DNA from 3 places in the Paenibacillus sp. LT-B23 genome. Region 3 is predicted to be linked to each of the others. Evidence: a T-box and tRNA genes for the amino acid it is inferred to sense, from the RefSeq annotation. Region 3 holds a T-box; the other regions hold tRNA genes.
The links. A T-box is a leader RNA that pairs with one kind of tRNA and senses whether it is charged. The one in region 3 lies ahead of leuS (leucine--tRNA ligase), so its partner is inferred to be a tRNA-Leu.

Region 1: it has a tRNA-Leu gene. The T-box ahead of leuS (leucine--tRNA ligase) is inferred to sense a tRNA for this amino acid. The anticodon was not compared.
Region 2: it has a tRNA-Leu gene. The T-box ahead of leuS (leucine--tRNA ligase) is inferred to sense a tRNA for this amino acid. The anticodon was not compared.

Annotation. Positions count from the first base shown of each region.
Region 1 covers NZ_JBSQBM010000003.1:536-3,816, forward strand. Annotated here, with positions in the region: gene ACWXW9_RS04775 (hypothetical protein) at 1-117, shown strand, start outside; gene ACWXW9_RS04780 (GNAT family N-acetyltransferase) at 167-670, shown strand; gene ACWXW9_RS04785 (N-acetyltransferase) at 767-1,204, opposite strand; tRNA gene ACWXW9_RS04790 (tRNA-Leu) at 1,623-1,706, shown strand; gene ACWXW9_RS04795 (CGNR zinc finger domain-containing protein) at 1,835-1,936, opposite strand; gene ACWXW9_RS04800 (hypothetical protein) at 1,911-2,201, opposite strand; gene fabV (enoyl-ACP reductase FabV) at 2,394-3,281, shown strand, end outside.
Region 2 covers NZ_JBSQBM010000008.1:140,280-143,560, reverse strand. Annotated here, with positions in the region: gene ACWXW9_RS12075 (helix-turn-helix domain-containing protein) at 76-459, shown strand; gene ACWXW9_RS12070 (XRE family transcriptional regulator) at 587-808, opposite strand; gene ACWXW9_RS12065 (urease accessory protein UreF) at 1,162-1,851, opposite strand; tRNA gene ACWXW9_RS12060 (tRNA-Leu) at 2,115-2,197, shown strand; gene ACWXW9_RS12055 (glutathione peroxidase) at 2,345-2,821, opposite strand.
Region 3 covers NZ_JBSQBM010000004.1:31,216-34,496, forward strand. Annotated here, with positions in the region: gene ACWXW9_RS07005 (class I SAM-dependent DNA methyltransferase) at 1-381, shown strand, start outside; gene ACWXW9_RS07010 (tautomerase family protein) at 468-854, opposite strand; T-box leader at 1,029-1,286, shown strand; gene leuS (leucine--tRNA ligase) at 1,348-3,281, shown strand, end outside.

The DNA of each region.
Region 1 (3,281 bases), on a different contig from region 3:
TACCAAAACAAGATTGAGCTTCAATTTTCCAGACAAATTAATGAAGATCAGATGGAGGATATCCCGGAGCTGTTGGAGCATATTTTGCTGACGCTTACGGAATTGTACAAGATCTAAAATGTCAGTTGAAAAGGGAAATCAGAATAAAAGGAGTTGAACATATAAAATGAACGAACTTGAATTTTCCCAAGTGTATGCGATTATGGAAGCTTCTTTTCCTGAAACGGAATGCAGAACTTTTGCGTCGCAGAAGGCTCTGCTTACTCATCCTTCTTATCGCATAATCACTGAAAAGAATGAGCAAGGGCATACAATCGCTTTTCTGGCAGGCTGGGAATTTACATATTTTCGGTTTGTAGAGCATATTGCGGTAAACCCGGCTATACGTGGTGGCGGGTTAGGCAAAAAGCTCATGAGCAGATTTATTTCGCAATCCGATAAACTGGTAGTACTGGAGGTTGAGCCACCAGTGGATGAATGGACTCGGAGAAGAATTGGTTTTTATGAACGCTTGGGATTCCATCTCAACGATTTTGAGTATGTACAGCCTCCTTTGAGGGAAGGGCAGGCCGATCTGAGGCTTCAAATTATGAGCTATCCGTATGCGCTAACAGAGCAGGATTTTGCGCCGTTTAGACAAATTTTATATACTGAGGTTTACGGGCTGTAATGAGAGAACATATATATTGGTGTAGGTAAAATATAAAAGGCTCTGCTTTTACCGAATTTTTAAGGGAGCAGAGCCTTTGGCCTCATTGAGATAATGTTACTTATGCTTTGTCCAAACCATTACAAATTCCTTTTCACGGGTTTCTGGATCAACGGATTCCTCTTGAATGATAAATCCATTTTTGGTATAAAAGTTAAATGCCTTCGTGTTGGACTGGTATACTTTCAATTGGATCTGATCATGTTGCTTCTTAATCCAATCTAATAGTAACTTGCCATACCCTTTTCGTTGGGAATCTACTCGTATAAACAAGGCCGCCAAATATTCATCTATCATAGAAACAAAGCCACCAATAGTGTGATCGTCCTGTATAATAACGTAGTGTTGAGCTAGTGGAAGGTATTTGTCTTCCATTTCGTCAACCTGTGATGTCCAATATTGTGGATCAATAAAATGATGGGCCTCTATGGAAGCTTCCAGCCATATAGATGCTAAATCTTTAAACTCTTCCACATTCCCCGGTCGAATAGACATAGAATGACCTCTTTTCCCAGTATGTAATTTGGTTACGATAGTGTGGTGTTTAACATAAAAAAGACCGTCCGTAGACGGTCTTTCTACCCGTAGCGCTTATTTAAAGCATTGATCCGTATCCCGCGCCTCCGTCATCTCTGAGAATTAGAGAATGGCGGACCGGGTAAGGGACACGTTCAACATCTGATTACTAATGTTGACGCACCTCCTTTCCTGATGCGCCTATATTACCATATATGGTAAGAGAAATCCAGTCGTTTTCACATGTTTTGTGGAATTATATATGGAAAATATAACGTAAAAATGGCTTGCTTTTATTCTCTATGGGCGATATAATCTTAATTACGGTGATTATATGTACTAGGCATTATTTATGGACCTGTTACATAGATAAACCATCGGCATGATTACATACTATGCGGTCGTGGCGGAATTGGCAGACGCGCACGGTTCAGGTCCGTGTGGGCTAACCCCCGTGGAGGTTCGAGTCCTCTCGACCGCATCATTAACATAAAAAAGGTTCATCATTGCTCATTGTAGCAATGATGAACCTTTTTTATGTTATCTACAGCGCTGGTAGCAATATCAAAGGGATGAGCGTAGCATTAGTCATTTACCTGAGCGTGTATTTCATCGTGATTCTCGGTGTTTCTTGACATGATAACGGGTGGAGCACCGTTTGCTACAAAACCGCTGTAGTCCGTTTTTAGAATGATCGGAAAATATTTGGATCTGAAACGCAGACTTTAAGTCTTGGTCTTCCGTACAGGGCCAGCTCTCTTCCGAGCGTATGTGAACAGACCGCTAGAATACGGTCGGCCAAGCTGCCTGTGTTTTTATCAGGTGGATTGTACACATAACGAAAGTTGCCGTCTCCCTGTGCATTTAATCGTGGGCGGAGGGGGGACCGTAATTCAAACTTCGTAAGAAATTCTCCCAGTTGCTCATCACTTCCATTCATAATCAAATCACGCAGGCTGTCGCGGTAAGCACGCACGGCTGTTAGCTCCTTCCGAGCTACCGTTTCATCGCATAACACTCCATAACTTTGCAATAGGTCACCAAAGAGATGTTGACTGCTGTATTACGCCCGTAAAAGGTTGAGCCTCAAGCTGATTTGCTATATAGTTATGACTTGGACAACCATTCCATCTATATTAAATGAATGCCAAAGTAGGGGGCCCTTGCAATGATTATTAAACCGAAAATCCGTGGCTTTATCTGTACTACTGCGCATCCAGGAGGATGTGCGGCTCATGTCAATCGTCAAATCGACTATATCAAAGAAAGTCCGTCAATACAAGGAGCCAAAAAGGTGCTTGTGATCGGTGCTTCCACCGGCTATGGACTGGCTTCCCGCATTGCTGCCAGCTTTGGTATGGGAGCTGATACCATAGGTGTATCCTATGAACGCCCCGCTTCAGAAGGACGCACAGCCTCGGCTGGATGGTACAACACTATAGCCTTTGAGAAATCGGCTAGAGCAGCGGGCTACATAGCAGAAAGCATTAATGGAGACGCTTTTTCCCATGAAATCAAGCAGGAGACGTTGAAGCTGGTTAAGGAAAAGCTGGGCAAGGTAGATCTGATTGTGTATAGTGTCGCCTCACCACGACGGACGCATCCCGATACGGGTGAAACCTTCAACTCCGTTCTCAAGCCCATCGGGCAGCCTTTTTCTGATAAAACGGTGAATACCAATACAGGTGTCGTATCGGAGATTACGCTGGAGCCGGCTACGGAAGAGGAAATTGAAAATACGATAACAGTAATGGGGGGCGAAGATTGGTCCTTATGGCTAAAAGCGCTGGAAGAAGCTGATCTGCTGGCGGAAGGGGTAACCACACTGGCTTACTCATATATTGGCCCAGAAATCACGGAGGCTATTTACCGTAAAGGAACCATTGGCAAAGCCAAAAATGATTTGGAGGCCACTGCTCATACCTTAACGAAGCAACTGGAGCGTTATGCTGGAAAAGCCTACGTTTCTGTAAATAAAGCTTTGGTTACACAGTCCAGCTCCGCTATTCCAGTCGTGCCTCTGTATATTTCTTTGCTGTTTAAGGTTATGAAGGAA
Region 2 (3,281 bases), on a different contig from region 3:
AATAAGTATGGTTGCAATGAAGGTTGGAATTTTGGGAATAGTTCAAGAAAAGTTAGGGTGTCGGAGGGGATAATTTTGGGAGACCAAACGATTTATCAGCGGATTGAAGCCTTGATTAAGGATCGGGGAATGACGAAGAAGGCGTTTTGTGAAAAGCTCAAAATCAGCTCGGGGAATCTTGGAGACTGGAGAAGAGGCAAAACAACACCGGGAACGATGCATTTAATCCAGATTTCGGACTTTTTTAATGTGTCGCTGGATTGGTTAATGAAAGGCGTCAAGCCGGGTGAGGGCGTACTTCAGGAGCAGAAGGCTGCTTATTTTTTTGGAGTGATGGGGCCATTGAATTGCCAGGCAGAGGATCTGGATACAGAAGAACAGAATTTCATATTAGAATATGTGGAATTTGCGAAATATCGTAAGCAAAAAGGTGAGAATGACAAAACACAGCCTGAATGATCTTCTCGCTAAAGATCACTCAGGTTGAAAACCCGTAAAACGGACCGACGGGTTCGATTGACGAGTTTATTTGGGTTGCCGATGTTATAGCGTGCCGCATGCTTGGGGGACGCACACATCGTTGGTTTCAGAGTGGTGATGCCTCCTTATAATCGTTATCGTCGATGTTGAGGATTGCAGCAACTTGTTTTCTGTACCTTTGTGCTTTGCGGGTGCCGTGAATCAGATTGGACAAGCGTGAAGGCGGGATGCTATGCGTTTCACAAAATGTTTTCTGATCCAGCCGAAGTTCGACAAGCCTTTGTTTGATGGCCCACCCGAAGGAGGTGACAGGCATTTTGTTGTTCAAGTGAAATCGCCCCTTACGGATTCTTGCGGAATAATTGGTGTGTTATAATAATCATCAGTAAACATGTTAGAATTAACCATCTAAAACTATGATACACGTTTATACGTGTTTTTACAATCTAAAATACGTAATTGAGATAAATTTATTACTTATTTAAGTGATAAATGGTTTGAATAATCCATCCAGAGCCTGTAAATGTGAGAAATGTCAGTTGTAATCTGGATAAAAAAAGCACTCTGCCACTGAAAAAAAGTGGTGGAAGTGCTTTTGGCGTTGTGCTGGAAGGGGGAAAACAGGCATCAGGGGGATGCTTGAGGCGTATAATGGGGACAGACGAAGGAATTAGTCGAATCTTACCCGCGCTGGTGGTTGCTGCTCATATAGGGTGGCTGCGTAATGTAGGAGTTGGACCAGTGTCTTTGCAGAAGGCGACGCTGAAATGCGGTTGGCTCAGTCTCAGGGGTGTTGAATTGTTTCCATGCGTCTAGAAGCTCGTTGGTCATTCGTTGAATAACAGGATTTTTTTCCTCATAAGGAGGATGGAGTAGTTTGGAAGCATCTTCGACACAGAAGGACACTGCCGCGGCAAGGTAGCCGTGAATGGTTTGCTCTACATCATTTCCAAGAGAAACGTTAATCCAGGTATGAACGGTTGCGAGTGTGCCAATCGCATTGTATTGGATGAGTATAGCTTCGAGTTGGTCGAATTCAAGCCAAGGGTACAAAGCCTTAGCGAGCTTGAGGAGGCGTTGGCCGGATAGGCGTGACTCTTTCATCTGCTGTAGGGAAGAACGCTGGGCGTGCAGCATTTTATCAATAAGAGCGATACGCCAACCATCATTTTGCTGAACAGCGATATAAAGGCTTTTGATAGCCATGCCATCGAGGGATGTGAATTGAGGATGCAGATCGGTGCGTGCATAGTGTTCCAGGTCTTGCAGACAGGTTAAACGACCATTTCGAAACAGCTCCTTTAGCCCGTAGGAACGAGTGAAGCCACCGACAGGCAGGGAAGGGTCCAACAGCAATGCGTAGTTCAGCAAACGATTGCCTTTTTGCAAAGCGGTTCGCCTCCTTAGGGTATAGTTTTATGTTATATTAGGTGACTTTAAAAATCAGATTAAGAAAAATTTCAATGATATTATGTAATATATATTTACACTCAAGATGCTTGTATGTCAAATTAAATATTTTTATAGCATTTATATGTTAGGTTATATGACTTTTAAAACAATTATTGTATTTATGTTTACAAATAGAATACAAGGGAGTATAATAAATCTGTTGCCTCAAAACATTAGAATTTGCGGTCGTGGTGGAATGGCAGACACGCTATCTTGAGGGGGTAGTGGGCGTACGCCCGTGGAGGTTCGAGTCCTCTCGACCGCATTACATGCAAGACACAGTTAAAAAAGCATCCTGACACGTTTTTGACGTGAAGGGATGCTTTTTTGTTATATCCCTTTTTCCTAGCCACACAAGCAGCCGCCTGGTTCGGCTGCTTGTGAACAGTGATGAAGTGGCTTGTAAGCTTTGCTACAAGAGCTTCTCGATATCCCCCGCCAGTTTATCCGGAGTTGTCTGTGGGGCGTAGCGCTTAAATACGTTACCTTCGCGTGTAATTAAAAATTTAGTAAAATTCCATTTGATCGCTTTGAAGCCTAGTACGCCCGGAGCTGTCCGGGTGAGGTAGCGGAATAAAGGGTGTGCCTGATCGCCATTGACATCTGTTTTGGCAAACATCGGAAACGTAACTCCATAGTTAATCTGGCAAAACTCCGAAATGTCCTCGCTGGAGCCCGGCTCTTGCTTGGCAAACTGGTTGCTGGGAAACCCCAGGATTTCAAGACCCTGCTCATGGTATTGGTCATATAGCTCTTGTAGCGCCTTGTATTGAGGGGTTAGCCCGCATTTGCTGGCTGTATTCACGATAAGCAGAACTTTTCCTTCGTATGTGGACAACGGAATCTCTTTCCCTTGCAGGGTTTGTGCATCATATTCATAAACGGTCATGGTATCCCTCCTGATTTAATATTTTACAATTAAATTGTAAGCAATTTAATGAAGGGTTGCAAGTCTATAATAGATGTATTGCACTGTCTGAAACTGTAAAATTGTATTTTGTTCAAAACGGCAAATGGTACTGCAAATGGGGCGAATTGCGGTGCTTCTCATCGTAAAAACAGGCTCAATCGGCGTTTATCAGGTGCATACAGCAGTTTTTCTTTCTCTTTTACAAAAAAGGGACAAAAAATGCTCTCCATACGCCAATATTGACATGCCCGTCATTTTCAAAAAGGGATGAAAAACCGAGCTTGAAGGAGCTGGGAGAAGGATATTCAAATTGTAAGCGCTATTATTAATCTTCTTTGCTCCAAAGACCGATTTATAACCCTGCAGGTGAGCTTTACAGTGTTCCTTGCGCGGGTGTATGATTCAAGACGTAATTTCAAATTAAGTGAATGAAGCAGCA
Region 3 (3,281 bases):
TTTCGCAGAACGTATGCCGGTCTTAAGCCTGGCGGAACCTTTCTGTTCGATGTACATCATCCCCAGACGTTTGTGCGTTATGATGAAGAGCAGCCCTTTGTACTGGATGAGCGCTCCATTTCATATATCTGGACTTGTGCGTTGGATGCTCCACGCTGTGAAATTGAGCATCATCTCAGCATTTTTGCGAGAGCAGAAAATGAAGGGCGCGATGTATACCAGCGGTTCGAGGAAATTCATGTGCAACGTGCCTATGACCCGGACTGGATGAAAACGGAATTGTCCAAAGCCGGTTTTCGCGATGTGAAAGTATATGCGGACTTTGAATGGGTAGAAGCAGTAGATGACGCGGCCAGATTATTTTATGTTGCTGTAAAATAGTGTAGCTTCATCAAGTGAATATGGGAAAAAGAAAGACGCTTTTCATGATGACATGAAGGGCGTCTTTCTGCATAAGAGCTTCGAAATTATATGTTTACTTTATAGTTCAGTTGAAGTTCATCACCCGGTACACCACGAATGCCCCAATTCTGTTTCGGTGTCTCAAATATAGTAATTTCAAGATCTTGAGGGGCAATGCCTAAATCGTCAATTCTTTGGAAGAGCAGCTGGATGAGGTGCTTTTTAGCCTCTGTTGTTCTGCCTTCAAACACACTAATTTCAATAATGGTGTAAGCCTCCGAGCGATCGTGGGCAAATATGAAGTCTTCCTGATTCATAGGGAAAAAACGATGAAACCTTTTGTCGGGGGGATATTGGAAGGCATCCACCACAGCGGAATGAATCACATCTGAAAGTTGCTCCTTGATCGGATTCAGGGCTTCTTTTATTCCGTAAATTTTAATTTGTGCCATATCTCAGCTCACCTTTCTCATCTCAACTCATCTCAATCTGACTCGGAGTTATTATAAAACATTTGCCTCCGTGTGTCATGGAGAAAACGAATGAAGTTGGTGTTTAGCACCAAATGTAGTCCCTATTTGACTTTTTTCGCGGTTTTCAATATAATAGTGCCATTATTAACGGTTAAACAATCGCTGATGAGGAATAGTAGTTTTGTCTGGACATGTAGAGAGCCGGCGGATGGTGCAAGCCGGTTGACAGTGCAAAGTGAACTCGCCTCGGAGATATGCGCCCAACGCAGGAATGCCCTATACAGGTGCTTGAACCCTGTTATTAACCCGCATCGGATCACCTCCGTTATCAGGTGCAAAGGGAGTAGAAGGCGAAGAACGCTTTCTGCTAACTAGGGTGGTACCACGGGAATATAACCTCTCGTCCCTAGCGCTGACACGCTACGGGATGCAGAGGTTTTTTTGTTGCATACCGTTTGAGGAGGAAATGACAATGACAGACACACAGCCGAAGCACGGCTATCAACCGCAAAGTATTGAACCAAAATGGCAGAAATATTGGGATGAGAACAAAACGTTCCGTACCGGGGAAGAGCCGGGCAAACCGAAGTTTTATGCTTTGGATATGTTCCCGTACCCGTCTGGAGCTGGTCTGCATGTAGGCCACCCGGAAGGATATACGGCAACGGATATTGTTTCACGGTATAAAAGAATGCGCGGCTACAACGTACTGCATCCGATGGGTTGGGACGCCTTCGGTCTGCCTGCCGAGCAGCATGCGCTGGATACAGGAGAGCATCCACGTGAAATTACGGTGAAAAATGTAAATAACTTCCGCCGTCAAATCAAATCGCTTGGCTTTTCATACGACTGGGATCGTGAAATTAGCACAACAGACCCGGATTATTACAAATGGACACAGTGGATTTTCATCCAGCTGTATAAGCGCGGTCTTGCTTATGTAGCTGAAGTGCCTGTGAACTGGTGTCCTGCATTGGGAACGGTGTTGGCGAATGAAGAAGTAATTGACGGCAAGAGTGAGCGTGGCGGTCATCCGGTTATCCGCAAACCTATGCGTCAATGGATGCTGAAAATAACGGAATATGCTGATCGTCTGCTGGATGATTTGGAGGAGCTGGATTGGTCCGAAAGCATTAAGGATATGCAGCGGAACTGGATCGGCAAGTCTACCGGGGCAGAGGTTCATTTTCCAATTGAAGGCCATGACAAGCAACTGACGGTATTTACAACCCGCCCGGATACGCTGTTCGGCGCAAGCTACTGTGTGCTGGCTCCTGAGCAGGAATTGGTGGATGTTATCACTACACCTGAGCAAAAGGATGCGGTCAATCAATACCGTGAACAAGCTGCCCGTAAAAGCGATCTGGAGCGCACGGATTTGGCAAAGGATAAAACGGGTGTCTTCACAGGCGCTTATGCAGTGAATCCAGTGAACGGTGAAAAGCTGCCGATCTGGATCGCCGACTATGTGCTGGCTGGCTACGGAACAGGCGCGATCATGGCTGTACCAGGTCACGACACACGTGACTGGGAATTTGCGAAGCAATTCGGGCTGAATATCATTGAGGTTGTCCAAGGTGGGGACGTGGCTAAAGAGCCATACACCGAGGATGGTCCGCACGTCAATTCAGGTCCGCTGAATGGACTTACGAATGAGGAAGCAATTCCGAAGATGATTGAATGGCTGGAAGCCGAGGGGAAAGGACAAGGCAAAGTAACGTACCGTTTGCGCGATTGGCTTTTCAGCCGTCAACGCTATTGGGGCGAGCCGATTCCAGTGATTCATCTGGAAGATGGAACGATCAAAACAGTTCCTGAGGATCAACTGCCACTCGTGTTGCCGGAAATGGATAACATCAAGCCTTCAGGCACGGGGGAGTCTCCGTTGGCGAATGCGACGGACTGGGTAGAAACTATTGATCCCGAGACGGGCTTGAAAGCACGCCGTGAGACGAACACCATGCCGCAATGGGCAGGAAGCTGCTGGTATTACCTGCGCTATATTGATCCGCACAATGATAAAGAGCCTGTATCCAAGGAGAAGCAGCGCGAATGGCTGCCTGTGGATCTGTACATCGGCGGTGCGGAACATGCGGTTCTTCACTTGCTGTATGCCCGTTTCTGGCACAAGGTGCTGTATGATATCGGTGTTGTGGAAACGAAAGAGCCTTTCTACAAGCTGGTCAATCAGGGTATGATTCTGGGCAACAATAATGAAAAAATGAGTAAATCACGCGGTAATGTCATCAACCCTGACGATATTGTGAATACGTTTGGCGCCGATACGCTGCGCATTTATGAGATGTTTATGGGGCCGCTGGAAGCGACCAAGCCATGGAGCGAAAACGGGGTTGAGGGAGCGCATCGTTTTCTGTCCCGCGTATGGCGCCTGTTCGTTTCCGAGGA